DNA from 4 places in the Micromonospora sp. NPDC047753 genome. Region 1 is predicted to be linked to each of the others. Evidence: riboswitches for the same ligand, from Rfam matches in the RefSeq annotation. Region 1 holds a riboswitch; each other region holds the start of a gene.
The links. A riboswitch is a leader RNA that binds a small molecule or an ion and turns the genes downstream of it on or off. The one in region 1 is predicted to bind cobalamin.
Positions count from the first base shown of each region.

Region 2: linked by a shared signal. The riboswitch ahead of ABZ749_RS13915 (cobaltochelatase subunit CobN) and the one ahead of ABZ749_RS17360 (ribonucleoside-diphosphate reductase subunit alpha) in region 1 are both predicted to bind cobalamin.
Region 3: linked by a shared signal. The riboswitch ahead of metE (5-methyltetrahydropteroyltriglutamate--homocysteine S-methyltransferase) and the one ahead of ABZ749_RS17360 (ribonucleoside-diphosphate reductase subunit alpha) in region 1 are both predicted to bind cobalamin.
Region 4: linked by a shared signal. The riboswitch ahead of ABZ749_RS30670 (prenyltransferase/squalene oxidase repeat-containing protein) and the one ahead of ABZ749_RS17360 (ribonucleoside-diphosphate reductase subunit alpha) in region 1 are both predicted to bind cobalamin.

Region 1 is NZ_JBEYSL010000186.1:374-3,857, reverse strand. It holds gene ABZ749_RS17365 (enolase C-terminal domain-like protein) at 1-1,382, opposite strand, end outside; cobalamin riboswitch at 1,815-2,031, shown strand; partial or broken gene ABZ749_RS17360 (ribonucleoside-diphosphate reductase subunit alpha) at 2,223-3,484, shown strand, end outside.
Region 2 is NZ_JBEYSL010000132.1:287-3,770, reverse strand. It holds gene ABZ749_RS13930 (hypothetical protein) at 1-103, opposite strand, end outside; gene ABZ749_RS13925 (RNA polymerase sigma factor) at 96-677, opposite strand; gene ABZ749_RS13920 (hypothetical protein) at 798-1,133, shown strand; cobalamin riboswitch at 1,436-1,565, shown strand; partial or broken gene ABZ749_RS13915 (cobaltochelatase subunit CobN) at 1,845-3,484, shown strand, end outside.
Region 3 is NZ_JBEYSL010000312.1:741-4,224, forward strand. It holds gene metE (5-methyltetrahydropteroyltriglutamate--homocysteine S-methyltransferase) at 1-1,854, opposite strand, end outside; cobalamin riboswitch at 1,971-2,184, opposite strand; partial or broken gene ABZ749_RS23375 (copper resistance protein CopC) at 2,593-2,826, shown strand; gene ABZ749_RS23380 (DJ-1/PfpI family protein) at 3,099-3,484, opposite strand, start outside.
Region 4 is NZ_JBEYSL010000551.1:325-3,808, forward strand. It holds gene ABZ749_RS30665 (prenyltransferase/squalene oxidase repeat-containing protein) at 1-1,228, opposite strand, end outside; cobalamin riboswitch at 1,332-1,454, opposite strand; cobalamin riboswitch at 1,507-1,637, shown strand; partial or broken gene ABZ749_RS30670 (prenyltransferase/squalene oxidase repeat-containing protein) at 1,777-3,484, shown strand, end outside.

The DNA.
Region 1 (3,484 bases):
GTGGCCTTCCCACCCGCGATCACGTACGCCGCCTCCGGAGATGACACGGTAGTCGGGTCTGTCGCCGCCCAGTAGTGGCCGTCGGGAAACCGGTAGAGCGCCACCGACTCCTGACGCATCCGGGTGGAGTAGCCGGGCTGGCCGGGCAGGACGTATCCGCTGCCGGAACCGGTGTCGCGGATGATGCAGGGATCGGTGAAGTGTTCGTGCAGGTGGTCGACGAACTCGGTGACCCGGTTGGTGAGGTCCCCCGAGATCGCGACGTAGTCGAGCACCGACACGTGTTGGACCATCTCGCACAGCCCGACACCGCCGGCGTGCGGGCACACCGGGACGTTGAACTTCGCGGCGAGCAGCAGCACGGCGACGATCTCGTTGATGCTGGCCAACCTGCCGGTGTCGAGCTGGCAGAAGTCGATGGCCTCGGCCTGGAAGAGCTGCTTGAACATCACCCGGTTGTGGCAGTGTTCGCCGGTGGCGACGCCGATCGGAGCGACGGCGCGGCGGACGGCCGCGTGGCCCAGGATGTCGTCGGGGCTGGTCGGCTCCTCGATCCACAGTGGCGTGAAGCGGGCGAGGGCGGTGACCCACTCGATGGCCTGACCGACGTCCCACACCTGGTTGGCGTCGATCATCAGGTTGCGATCCGGGCCGAGGATCTCCCGTGCGATCGCGCACCGGCGGATGTCGTCGTCGAGGTTGGCGCCCACCTTGAGCTTGACGTAGCCGTAGCCGGTGTCGACCGCCTCCTGGCACAGTCGGCGCAGCTTGTCGTCGCCGTAGCCGAGCCAGCCCGCCGAGGTGGTGTAGGCGGGGTAGCCGGTCCGGTCGAGCTCGGCGAGGCGGGCGGCCTTTGTGCTCTCCTTGGCCCGCAGGATGGCCAGTGCCTCGTCGCGGGTCAGCGCGTCGGACAGGTAGCGCAGGTCCGCGATGTCGACGAGTTGCTCGGGGGTCATGTCGACGAGCAGCCGCCACAGCGGCTTGTCGGCGACCCGGGCGACCAGGTCCCATGACGCGTTCAACACGGCGGCGAGGGACAGGTGGACGACGCCCTTCTCGGGGCCGAGCCACCGCAGTTGCGAGTCGGAGGTGAGCAGGCGGTAGACCGCGCCCATGTCCGCTGCCATCGTTGCCACGTCCTGGCCCACGAGGAGCTGTGCCTGGTGGACTGCCGCCGCCGCGACGATGTCGTTGCCCCGTCCGATGGTGAAGGTCAGGCCGTGCCCCGCGAGTGGCGCGCCCACGCCGTCGACGCCGTCGGTGTGCAGGACGACGTAGGCCGCCGAGTAGTCGCCGTCCTTGTTCATGGCGTCTGACCCGTCAGCGGTCAGGGAGGTGGGGAAGCGGACGTCTTCGACGGTGACGGCAGTGATCTGCGGCATGCGCTCCTCGCCCGGCTAGGCTAAAGATCAGATGATCACTGGGAGTATACGGAGGGCTGCTCCAGCGCGTCAACGTTGTCGATCACCTCGGACGTGCAGACATATGATGTTTACCCTCTCGGGTCGAGCCGCCTTGACTCCGATCATGCCGGTTGGCGGGCCAAGGTGCCACGCGCGGCGGACCCTGGTGATTGGATGTTCCGGCTCGCCGCGAGGCATCGACGGCGACGTATGGGCGTGGTCTCCAGTGCCGTGGCCTCGATACGTCAAATCTTTGTCGAATGTCGACACCAGTGCGCAGAGCCCCGTCTCCGGCGCCCGGCGTCGGTCGGCCGCAGCGTGCTCCCGGGGGTTGGTGACGGTGGTCACCGCATCGCCGCCGACACGCCCGAGACCGACATGTGGGGTGTGACAACGACTGCGTCCCTATATATGGTGTCGAGCGCAGCTGGTTCGGCCGCTCATCCGGTGCGGTCGAGGCAACAGGGAACCCGGTGGAAATCCGGGACTGTCCCGCAGCGGTGAGTGGGAACGACAGCCGTCATCAGCACTGGGCCACCATCGGCCTGGGAAGCGACGGCCAGTAGGAGACCGGCGAGCCCGGTCGTGCCCGCGAGTCCGAAGACCTGCCAGCGCGCCGCGTACCCCACCCGGGTGGGCGGCGGTCCGAGGCCGCGTGGGACGGCTGACGCCACCTGACCCACGCCGGGGCCGGCGTGGCGTCCGTCGGTGTCTGTCTCCTCGCGTCCGGGCCACCAGGTCTCGAACTCCGAGGAGCGAGTGGTGACAGTCACCGAGGTAGTCCCGGCCAGCGGCGACGCGACAGTGCGGCGGACGCCGATGCAGGTCCGCAAGCGCGACGGCGGCACCGAACCCGTGGACGTGAACAAGATCGTCCGGGCGGTCGAGCGGTGGGCCGACGACCTGACCGACGTCGACCCGTTGCGGGTGGCCACCCGCACCATCAGCGGCCTCTACGACGGCGCGACCACTGCCGAACTCGACCGGCTGTCCATCCAGACCGCCGCCGAGATGATCGGTGAGGAGCCGCAGTACTCGCGTCTGGCCGCGCGGCTGCTGGCCGGCTACGTCGACAAGGAGGTGCGGCGACAGGGCATCACCTCGTTCAGCGCGGCGATCCGGGTCGGCCACGCCGAGGGCCTGATCGGTGACGACACCGCCGCGTTCGTCGCCACACACGCCGCGACGCTCGACCACGCCATCGACCCGGACGGCGACCGCCGGTTCGAGTATTTCGGCCTGCGCACGGTGTACGACCGCTACCTGTTGCGCCACCCCATCAGCCGACTGGTGCTGGAGACCCCGCAGTACTGGCTGCTGCGGGTGGCCTGCGGCCTGTCCCGGACGGCGGACGAGGCGGTCGACTTCTACCGGCTGATGTCCAGCCTGGCCTACCTGCCCAGCTCACCGACCTTGTTCAACTCCGGCACCCGGCACACCCAGATGTCCTCCTGCTACCTGGTCGACTCCCCGCTCGACGAGCTGGACTCGATCTACGCCCGGTACGCCCAGGTCGCCAACCTGTCCAAGTTCGCCGGGGGCATCGGCATCGCGTACTCCCGGGTCCGCTCCCGGGGCGCGCTGATCCGGGGCACGAACGGGCAGTCCAACGGGATCGTGCCGTGGCTGCGCACGCTGGACGCGAGCGTCGCCGCGGTCAACCAGGGTGGCCGACGCAAGGGCGCTGCCTGCGTCTACCTGGAGCCGTGGCACCCGGACATCGAGGAGTTCCTGCAACTGCGGGACAACACCGGCGAGGACGCCCGCCGTACCCACAACCTGAACCTGGCCAACTGGGTGCCGGACGAGTTCATGCGCCGGGTCGAGGCCGACGAGCTGTGGTCGCTGTTCGACCCGCACGAGGTGCCCGAGCTGCCCGACCTGTGGGGGGAGCGGTTCGACACCGCGTACCGGCAGGCCGAGGCGCAGGGCCGCTACGTGCGGCAGGTCCCGGCCCGGGAGCTGTACGGGAAGATGATGCGGACCCTCGCCCAGACCGGCAACGGCTGGATGACCTTCAAGGACGCGTCGAACCGGCTCTGCAACCAGACCGCCGAGCCGGGCAACGTGGTGCACCTGTC
Region 2 (3,484 bases), on a different contig from region 1:
GGGTCGCGCCCAGTCGTACGCGGACACGGGCGGTCACGTCGGGCGGATCGGGGGTTTCCAGCCAGGCGGACAGGTCGCGCAGTTCCCGTTCGAGGTCACCCATGCCGGACCTCCGCACTGTCGAGCAGGCCGCGGAGCTTCGCCAGCGCCCGGGACGTACGCGACTTCACTGTGCCCCGGGGCCAGCCCAGAGCCGACACCGTCTCCTCCTCGGTGAGATCGAGGAAGAACCGGCAGACGATGACCTCGCGGTCCCGTGTTGGCAGTTGCCGCAGCGCCTGCACCAGCGACCTCCGGCGCTCCCCGGCGAGGACCGCGGCGACCGCGTCGTCCTCGGCGATCTCAGACCTCGGGTCCGCTGCCGCCGCCCGCAGGACGAGCCCGTCGCGCCGGCCACGGGAGCGGTGCAGGTTGCGGGTCTCGTTCGCGACGATCGCGAGCAGCCACGACCGGAAGGACGCGTCACCCCGGTAACGGGACAGCTTCCGGTACGCCTTCACAAACGCCTCCTGGATGACGTCCTCGGAGTCCGAGCCCGCGCCGAGCAGCACCGCGGTCCGGTACGCGGACGCGGTGTGCCGGGTGACCAGGAGGTCGTACGCCTCCAGGTCACCTGCCCGAGCGCGGGTGACGAGCGTCTCGTCGTCCAGGGGAGCCTCCGTTCGGATCACACTCATGACACCGCCCACCCGCCGCGGGTTCCACCCGGCGCGGGTCAGGTTTTTCCCATCCGCCGTGCAGCGTATTGCCAGGATTTGGTGGTGCACTGGGAGAGGTGTCGAGGAGAGGGGCTGGTCATGAGCTGGTTCAGTCGCCGGTCACGGGGTGCCGAGGCGACCCCGACGAAGCTGGACCGGGAGGCGACCCGCGAGGATCTCGCGGCGCTGGAGGCGTTCGTCGCCAGCCGGCGAGGGGTGGAGTTCTACCTGGAGCCGGAGACCACGGCGACGGACACCACTGTGGTGGCGATCGCCCACGACGGCGAGTGGATCCGCCGCCGTACCGGAACGCCCCGCGCGGCCGGGGCCATCGCCCGCAAGCACGCGGTGCCGCTGTACGAGGCCGGGCGCACCGGCTACCCGGAACGGATGCGGACCTGGAGCCGAGCGCACCCGGAACGCCACGCCCGTTGATCGGGGCGTCGACCGGTGTCGGTTGTCGCGCGTGGCGTCTGACGAGGCGCGGACCGCGAGCCGAGGCTTCTGAATCGTCTACGACATCAGCTCCAAAGGGGCCGCGTGACCACTCCGCCCCCTGCCACGGGCCAGTCCGCGAGGCCGACCAACAATTTGCCCAGCCCGCCATCGCGACGGGAGGCATCACCCGCGCGCCGATATTTTCGCAGGTCGATGCGGTGAGCGTGGTCGGGTGGCGGTGGGGTCCGCGTTGACCGGCGGCGCGGCCGTGTGGCAGCATTCGCGGCCTGACGGCAGTGAAGGAAGTCGGTGCGAATCCGACGCGGTCCCGCCACTGTCACCGGGGAGCGATCCCCCCTCGTGAGTCACGGCCGTGTGTCTGCGGTTGGAAGGCCGGGGGAGAGCGTCGATCCGGAAGCCAGGATACTTCGGCCGTCGGGATGTACCCCAGGGCGTGGACACCCGAGGAGGACCCGATGACGCACGGCGTCTCATTCATCGACGACTTTCGTCGTCTCGCATTCCAGGCAGTGCATTCCAAGGACACCGGACACCGGCACCGCTGAGCTGATCGCCCGGCGCTGACCGGCCCCGACCCATGCGTCGGCGCGCCGTTCGCTCTGGCCGTCGTACCGGCTGACGCCGTACCCACCCGCATCGCCCCGGTCGCCTCCGTAGCGGCCAGGGCGTCACTCTCCGGAGCCTGCCGTGCGCATCCTGCTGCTGTCCACCGCCGACACCGACCTGCTGGCCGCCCGCGCCAGCGGTGCCGACTACCGGTTGGCCAACCCCGCCCGAGTCGCCGCCGAGGAGGTGCCCGCCCTGCTCGACGGGGTCGCCCTCGTCGTCGTACGCCTGCTCGGCGGTCGACAGGCGTGGCCGGACGGCCTCGCCGCGGTGCTCGCCACCGGCGTGCCGACTGTCGTGCTCGGCGGTGAGGCGCTGCCCGACGCCGAGCTGATGGCCATCTCCACAGTGCCGTCCGGGGTCGTCACCCAGTCGCTGGCGTACCTCGTGGAGGGCGGCCCGGACAACCTCGGACAGTTGGCCCGGTTCCTCTCCGACACGGTGCTGCTCACCGGCGAGGGGTTCGCCGCACCCGCGCCCACCCCGGCGTACGGCGTGCACGGCGACCACCCCGCCGACCCGGACCGGCCCACAGTGGGAATCGTCTTCTACCGGGCGCACGCCCTCGCCGGCAACACCGGATTCGTCGACGTGCTCGCGGACGCGGTCCGCCAGGCCGGCGGCAACCCGCTGCCGATCTTCTGCGGCTCGCTGCGCGGGTTGACCGCGGGCGCCGGACCACTCGGGCTCTTCGCCCGCTGTGACGCGCTGCTGGTCACGGTGCTCGCGGCCGGCGGCGCGGTCGCCGCCGACGCCTCCGGTGGCGGCGACGAGGACGCCTGGGACGTCGGCGCCCTGGCCGCCCTGGACGTGCCGGTCATCCAGGCGCTCTGCCTCACCAGCACCCGCGCACAGTGGGCCGACAGCGACGCCGGCCTGTCCCCGTTGGACGCCGCCATGCAGGTGGCCATCCCCGAGTTCGACGGCCGGATCGTCACGGTGCCGTTCTCGTTCAAGCAGATCGACGCGGACGGGCTCTCGGTCTACGCCGCCGATCCCGAGCGGGCCGCCCGGGTCGCCGGGATCGCGGTACGCCACGCCCGGCTGCGGTACGTGCCGCACGCCGACAAGCGGGTCGCCGTGGTGCTCAGCTCGTACCCCACCAAGCACTCCCGGGTCGGCAACGCCGTCGGGTTGGACACCCCGGCGTCGGCGGTCCGGCTGTTCGCCGCGTTGGCCGAGGCCGGCTACGACCTGGGTGACGCGCCGCCGCCCGACGACGGCGACGCGCTGATCCACGCGCTGATCGCCGCCGGTGGTCACGACGTGGAGTGGCTCACCCCGGAGCAGTTGGCAGCGGCCGAGGCACGGATACCGGGGCCGACGTACCAGCGGTGGTTCGACCAGGTGCCGGCCGAACTGCGCGAGCGGATGCGGGAGCACTGGGGTGAGCCGCCGGGCGAGCTGTACACCGAGGGCGGAGACATCGTGCTCGCCGGGCTGCGCTTCGGCAACGTGGTGCTGCTGATCCAGCCGCCCCGCGGCTTCGGGGAGAACCCGATCGCCATCTACCACGACCCGGACCTGCCGCCGAGTCACCACTACCTGGCCGCGTACCGCTGGCTGACCGCGCCGGTCGCGGACGGCGGCTTCGGCGCGGACGCCGTGGTGCACCTGGGCAAGCACGGCACCCTGGAGTGGCTGCCCGGCAAGGGCCTCGGCCTTTCCGCCGACTGCGCGCCCGACGCGGTCCTCGGCGACCTGCCGCTGGTGTACCCGTT
Region 3 (3,484 bases), on a different contig from region 1:
GACCGCCCAGTCCAGGTAGGCATTCCGGTCGGCCTTGCGCAACGGCAGCGTCTCGCGCAGGGCCGGCTCGTCGACCTGGATCACCCGGATGCCCGCGGCTTCGAGGTCGCGGCACTCGTCGCGCAAGGCGAGCGCGACCTGATCGGCGGTGTCGCCGAGCGGCTGGTCGGCGCGGACGAACGACCAGGCCAGGATCGTCACCGGACCGGTGAGCATCCCCTTGACCGGCTTGTCGGTCAACGACTGGGCGTAGGTGGACCAACCGACGGTCATGGGTGCCTTGCGGGTGACATCGCCGTAGATGATCGGCGGGCGTACGCAGCGGGAGCCGTAGGACTGCACCCAGCCGTGCTCGGTGGCGGCGAACCCGCTCAACTGCTCGCCGAAGTACTGGACCATGTCGTTGCGTTCCGGCTCGCCGTGCACCAGCACGTCGAGACCCAACCTCTCCTGAAGACGGATGACCCGCTCGACCTCAGCTCGCATCCGCTGTTGGTAACCCGTCTCGTCGAGTCGCCCAGCCCGGTACGCGGCGCGGGCCTTGCGCAGCTCGTCGGTCTGTGGGAACGAGCCAATCGTGGTCGTTGGCAGCGCCGGCAGACTCAGCCTCGCCTGCTGCGCGGCAGCGCGTTGCGGGTAGGCGCCGCGCTGCCGGTCCACCCCGCGCAGCGCGGCGAGGCGCCCTCGCACACCGTCGTCATGCCATCCCGGCGGGGCCGACGCAAGCGGCGCGGGCAGGGTCGTGGTGCCGTTGCGCAGCGCCCGACCCAGCAGGACGACCTCGTCGACCTTCTGCCGGGCGAAGGCCAACCGGTGGCGCAGGTCCGGATCGAGCGCGGTGTCGACGGACAGGTCCACCGGCACGTGCAGCAGCGAGCACGATGTGGACACCGCGACGTGGTCGGCGAGCCCGGTCACCGCCGCGCCGGCGCTGATCGCCGCTCGCACGTCGGTGCGCCAGACGTTGCGGCCGTCGACAAGCCCGGCGACGATCGTCTTGCCACGCAACTGCCCCGCGCCAGCGAGCCGCTGCAGGTTGCCGGGCCCGGCGACCAGGTCCAGGCCGATCGCCTCGACGGGCGTGTCCAGCAGAGCGGGCAGTGCGCCACCGAGCTCCCCGAAGTAGGTGGCGACGAAGATCCTCGGCCGCTGCTGCACGGCGCCCAACCGGGTGTACGCGTCGCGGAGCGCGGCGATCTCAGCCTCGCTGCGGTCGCTCACGTAGGCGGGCTCGTCCAGCTGCACCCACCGCACTCCGGCGTCGGCGAGCGTCCCCAGGATGTCGGCGTACACGTCGATGAGGTCCGCCAACCGGTCAAACGGTTGCCCGCCCCCGTCGGCGGGCTTGGACAGCAGTAGGAACGTGGCCGGTCCGACCAGCACCGGGCGGCTCTCGATGCCGAGGTCACGGGCTTCGCGGTACTCGCGCAACGCCTTCGCGGGGTTCGCCGCGAAGACGGTGTCGGCGCCGACCTCCGGCACCAGATAGTGGTAGTTCGTGTCGAACCACTTGGTGAGCTCCAGTGCCGGCTCGGCGTCGACGCCGCGGGCCATCGCGAAGTAGGTGTTCAGCTCGGACAGGCCGAGGCGGGTGAAGCGTTGCGGGATGGCGCCGACGGCCACGGCGGTGTCGAGCACGTGGTCGTAGTAGGAGAACGTGTTGGACGGAATCGCGTCCAGACCTGCGTCGCGCAGCGCCCGCCAGACCTCACCCCGTAGCGCGGTGCCGGTGGTCTCCAACTCCTCCGCGTCGATGTGACCCGCCCAGTAGGCCTCCACGGCCTTCTTCAACTCACGGTTGCCGCCGATGCGCGGATAACCGAGCACGGTGCTCTGACCGAATGCGGTGTTCATGGGGGTCCTTCCCTCGAAGCGGCCGAGGACTCGCGCCACAGCAGGGAAGGAAGGGGTACGGATGCGTACCGGCTTCCGCCCCGGCCGTCCCGAGAGACCATCGGCGGCGCACACCGGCTGGCATGCGCGGCGCTGGCAGGTCTTCGGACTCGCGGGCGTGACCTGTTCGGTCGCCTACTGGCCGTCGCTTCCCAGACCTCGCGGCCCAGTGCTTGATGACGGCGGTCGTTCCCACTCACCGCTGCGGGGCAGTCCCGGTCTCGCACCGGGTTCCCTCTTACGACGCCACGACCATTCAGGCCACGGCGAACCAACACCGTTGTCCATCCTAGGGCTCCGTACGCGATTTGGGCTTGGCATGTCCGCCCTGCGGGACCAACGACGTCGCGGCGCGCCTCCACCTCATGCCAGGGCGAACCCTCTGAGCCCCTCGATGCGACCGAGACCCGCGTCCACCCGGACACGAACGCTCGTTGAGGACTCCGCCCCGCCTCGACGACGGCACAGCCTTTCACATGTGTGACACAGGGCTGGAACCGCAGCGTATCCAACTTTTGCTACCTGAGGAAAAAGATCGCGACCTTTTGCGAAAAGCCTCACCGCGGTGAGGATATTCAGATGCGTCGTCTCCCTCAGTCTCCTGGCCGCATGGTCTCGGGCCTGCTCGCGCTCGTCCTCGCCTCGGCGGTCACACTGCTCGCGTCCGCTCCGCCGGCCGCGGCTCACGGGACCCTCGCCATGTCCACACCGGTGGCCGGCGCCACTGTGAACGAGCCGTTGACGACGGTGCGGCTGTACTTCACCGAGAAGGACGCCGCCAACGCGTACTTCACCATCACCGCCCCGGGCGGCAGCCGGGTCGACAACGGCTGGACGTACGGGGAGCCCAAGCCGCTGGACAAGCCGGTACGGGAGTACTTCCTGGTCAACGGCCAGTTCGAGCCTCGCGAGTACACGACGGGTTTCCCGGCGGTGGTGGCCCTCGCGCATCTGCCCGCCAAAGGTCAGTACTCGGTGAGCTACCTGTCGGTCGCCGTCCCACTGGCAGACCGTCATCTGCGAGGCCCGCACCCGCACCGCGACCGGCCCGAGCGGCGAGTCCGCCGAGGTGACCGACAACGTGATCGTCCTGCGCCGCCGCTGACGGAACCGGCGGCAGCGAAGCGGGCATCAAACGCGGCCGAGACACCGCAACCCAGACAGACCACTAGCGGTGACGCCGGCGCTCGGCCCACGTCAATGCCTCACCGGGTCCAGACCGTGCCCCGTGCCTGGTATTCAAGGGCCTCTTCGACCTGGACAGCGACGTCCGCGTTGAGCTCGCGCGCGACGAGGTGCAGCGCCAGATCCAAGCCGGACGTGATGCCGGCGGCGGTGACCAGGTCGCCGTCGTCGACGACGCGCGCGTTCTTGACAACGCCACCGCGCGCGGCCAACTCTTTCTTGGCAACCGTGTGAGTGGTGCAGGGACGGCCGGTGACCAGTCCGGCCGCGGCAAGAATGATCGCGCCGGTGCAGAGTGACGAGATGGTGAGACCCGGGCGGCGTGCCGTCGCGAGCGCCTTCGGGAGCGCCCCATTGTTGATCTCCGCCCAGATGCCGGGCTCTCCGGGACGACCGCCACCGGGTA
Region 4 (3,484 bases), on a different contig from region 1:
CGTCCAGCACGGCGCCGAGGGTGGTGGTGGCGGCGGTCGGCGTCAGAGTGACCGCGCAGGGCTTGATGGTGCCGCTGCCGTTGTCGATGATCACGGCGAGTCGGCTGGCGGTGCCGGCGGTGAATCCGCTCGCCGCGACCCAGGTGGGCGCCCCGGCGGTGACCGGGGTCGGGGGAACGGCGGTGTAGCCCGCGCCGGCCAGGGCCCGCACCGCGTCGATCGAGGCGTACGCCGACGGAGTGGTGTTGGTGGGCAGGTACTTGAACCCGCCGCCGGTCAGCTGCTGAGCGCGCAGGAAGTCGATCGGGGTCTTACCGGCGGTGGTGGTGAAGTCGGTGCCCTGGCTTGGGATGCCACAGGCGTTCAGCCCGGAGACCGCCCAGGCGTTGGAGTCGGTGTTGACGCCGAACATCGAGGTGAAGGCGCCGGAGGCGTTGACGAGCTTGCCCTTGAGGAAGTTCTTCGCCTGGACGATGTCGGTGTCGGTGTTGGGCACCCCGGCGACGCAGAGGGCGGCCATGGCGGCGCCGGTCATGTCGATGTCACTGGCGGCGGCGAGTTGGGTGGGGTTGCCCTCGGCCTGGCTGAAGGTCCAGCCGCCGTCGTTGTGCTGGTTGTTGCGGATCCGGGTGACCGACAGGTTGAGCAGCGCCTGCGGTACGCGGGCGGCACCGGTCTGGGTCTTCGCGCCGGCCAGGGCGAGGGTGGCGAAGACGGTGCCGTTGACGTTGGCCGGCGGGCCGTAGTAGCCGGCCGAGCCGGTCTGCCAGTAGGCGATGGTGTCGGCGATCAGGTTGCGGGCGGGGGAGACCCGGGCGGGGTCGATGCCGGCCGCGTAGGCGTTCAGGACGCCGCGCTCGTAGTCGGTGACGACGGGGGAGGTGCTCGGCCAGGACGCGGCGGAGAGGTGGTTGCGGTAGACGGTGCGGGCGTTCTTGGTCGTGTCGCCGGAGGGGTAGACGTCCACGGCCGCGACACCGGCGGGGGCGAACGCGCTGAACGCCCATTCGTTCGACAGCCCGCCGCTGGCGTAGCTTCCGTCTGCGGCCTGCAGGGTGCGCAGGTAGGCGACGCCGTTGGTCTTGGCGGTGGCGATCTGCGCCGCCGTCGAGGTCGCGGCGGCCGGTGCGGCACCGGTCGCGACCGCGACGACAGCGGCGATCAGCGCGGCGGCGGGAACCGTCGCGAGACGTCTCCGGCGACTGCCGGGGGAAAGGCGCGAGGACATCGGGTCTCCTTGGGGTACGGGGCACGACTGCCTCGACCCGGGGCCCAGCGGGAGAGCCGGCGGAGCGGGGCGGGCCGGCCGCAGGACGCGTGGGACGGATACCGCAGGTGCTGCGTCACCACGTGGGTAGTCGGGCTCGGGACGGCCAACCGTCCTCACCGTTGCGCGTCAGCCCCGGATTCCCACCGGGTTCCCCCACGCGATGACGCGGTCACGGTATGGGAGGAAGCCCCTACCGCGCGCTGTTAGGTAGATGACACGCCCTCGCGTTGACGAGGTGGTCGCGGTTGTGGTCCGATGACCGCGATCCAGCAGTCAGGGGAAGCCGGTCAAAGTCCGGCGCTGGCCCGCAGCCGTAGGTCCCGTTTCGGGACGAGTCGGATTACCTGGCTGGATAGTGCACCGCAGCGCCGTCGAGGTACACGGCGCGGAGCAAGATTTCCGAGACTTGTCCTCGGGGTCCGCGTCCGCGCCTGCGCCGCTAGCCCCTTGAGAGAGTCGCCATGTCTCCACTGGTCAGTCGAACGTCGCGGACTTCCGCGCCGTGGTTGGCGTTTGTCGCCGCGGTGACGCTCGGCGCGTTGGCACTGGTGGTGCCGACCCGTGCGGCGATCGCCGATCCGCTTGAGTCCTGCACCCCGACCCAGGGCGCCATCGTCGCGGTCGATTTCGGCGCGTGGGGCGGGCCGCTGCTGCGGGGCTGCGACGTCACTCCGACCACCGGCCTGGACCTGCTGCACGAGGCGGGTTTCACCACGACCGGCACCGCTCACGACGGCCCGGGTTTCATCTGCCGGATCGGCTCACCCGCCTTCGAGTCCGGTGCCGAACGCCCGGCGCCGGCCGACGAGGCGTGCCAGTTGACGCCGCCGGCGACGGCCTACTGGTCCTACTGGATCGCCCCGGCCGGGCAGGAGCACTGGACCTACAGTCCACTCGGCGCGATGTCCCAGCGGCCCGGCCCGGGTGAGGTCGAGGCGTGGGTCTTCGGCGGCACCGACATCGGCGGCGCCACCGGGGCGCCGAGCTTCACCCCCGCGTCGGTGCGCGCGAGCGGCCCGACTCCGACCGCGACCCCGACTCCGACCCCGACCGGGACGCCCGCACCGGCGCGCCCGACGGAAGCGCAGGTCAAGGCGGTTGCGAGTTACCTCGTGGGGCAGCTCGCCGACGGCGACCACGTCGACAACGGTTTCGTTGACTACTACCGGACCGTCGCCGTCGCCATCGCCCTGGCCGGGACCGGTGGGCAGGACCAGACCCTCACGAAGGTCGTCGACTACCTGCGGGCACACGTCGACGCCGCCATCTTCCCGAACGGTGGCACCGCCGCACCCCACATCGCCAACGTCGCCAACCTCGCGCTGTTGACCACGATCACCGGCGGCAATCCGCGCGCGTTCGGAGGTCGTGACCTGATCGCCACGCTCACCGACCGGGTGTGCGCCGCGACCGACGTCGACGCCGGCTGTGCCGCCGCTGGTGACTTCGCCGGATCGAGCGATCCCCTGACCCACGCGACCGCCCTGCTCGCGCTCAAGCGGGCCGGCGTCACCCCGCCGGCCGCGACCGTCACCCGACTGACCGAGCAGCAGTGCGCGACCGGAGCCTTCGCCGGTGTATGGCGCAGCCCCACCGACGCCTGTGATCCAGACCTCGCGGCCACGACCCTGGCCGTCCTGGCGCTGCACACGCTCGGCGCGACGCACGATGCCGCGCTCGGTTCGGCCAAGGCGTTCCTGACCGGCGCGCAGGAGACCGACGGCGGTTACCAGCCGTACACCGGCGCGGGGGTCACCGACACCTACTCCACCGGGTACGCCGCGCAGGCCCTCGCCGTGCTGGGTGTCGCCGACCGGGCTGCCACCGCCACCGGTTTCCTGGTCGGGCGGATCGTCACCGGCGGTGGGCTCAACCCCGACCCGAGCAACCCGGACGCTGACCTTGCCGCCACCGGCGCGGCGGCGCTCGCACTGGCCGGCAAGAACCTGGCCACCCTGGGTGAGACGCCGCCGCCGGCCGGACCGCGACCCGATCTGGTCAAGGGGGTGTCCTACCTCGTCGCGCCGACCAATCTGGTCGACGGCAGGTACTACGAGTCGTTCCCCGGCTTCCCCGACTTCGGGTTGAGCATCGACGGCGCGTACGCCCTGGCCGCCACGGGCGGGAACGACGCCAAGCTGCGGGCGATCGTCGAGTTCCTGCGCGGCGGCGGCGCTGTCGGTGACGGCGGGTTCACCGTCGACTCGTGGCTCG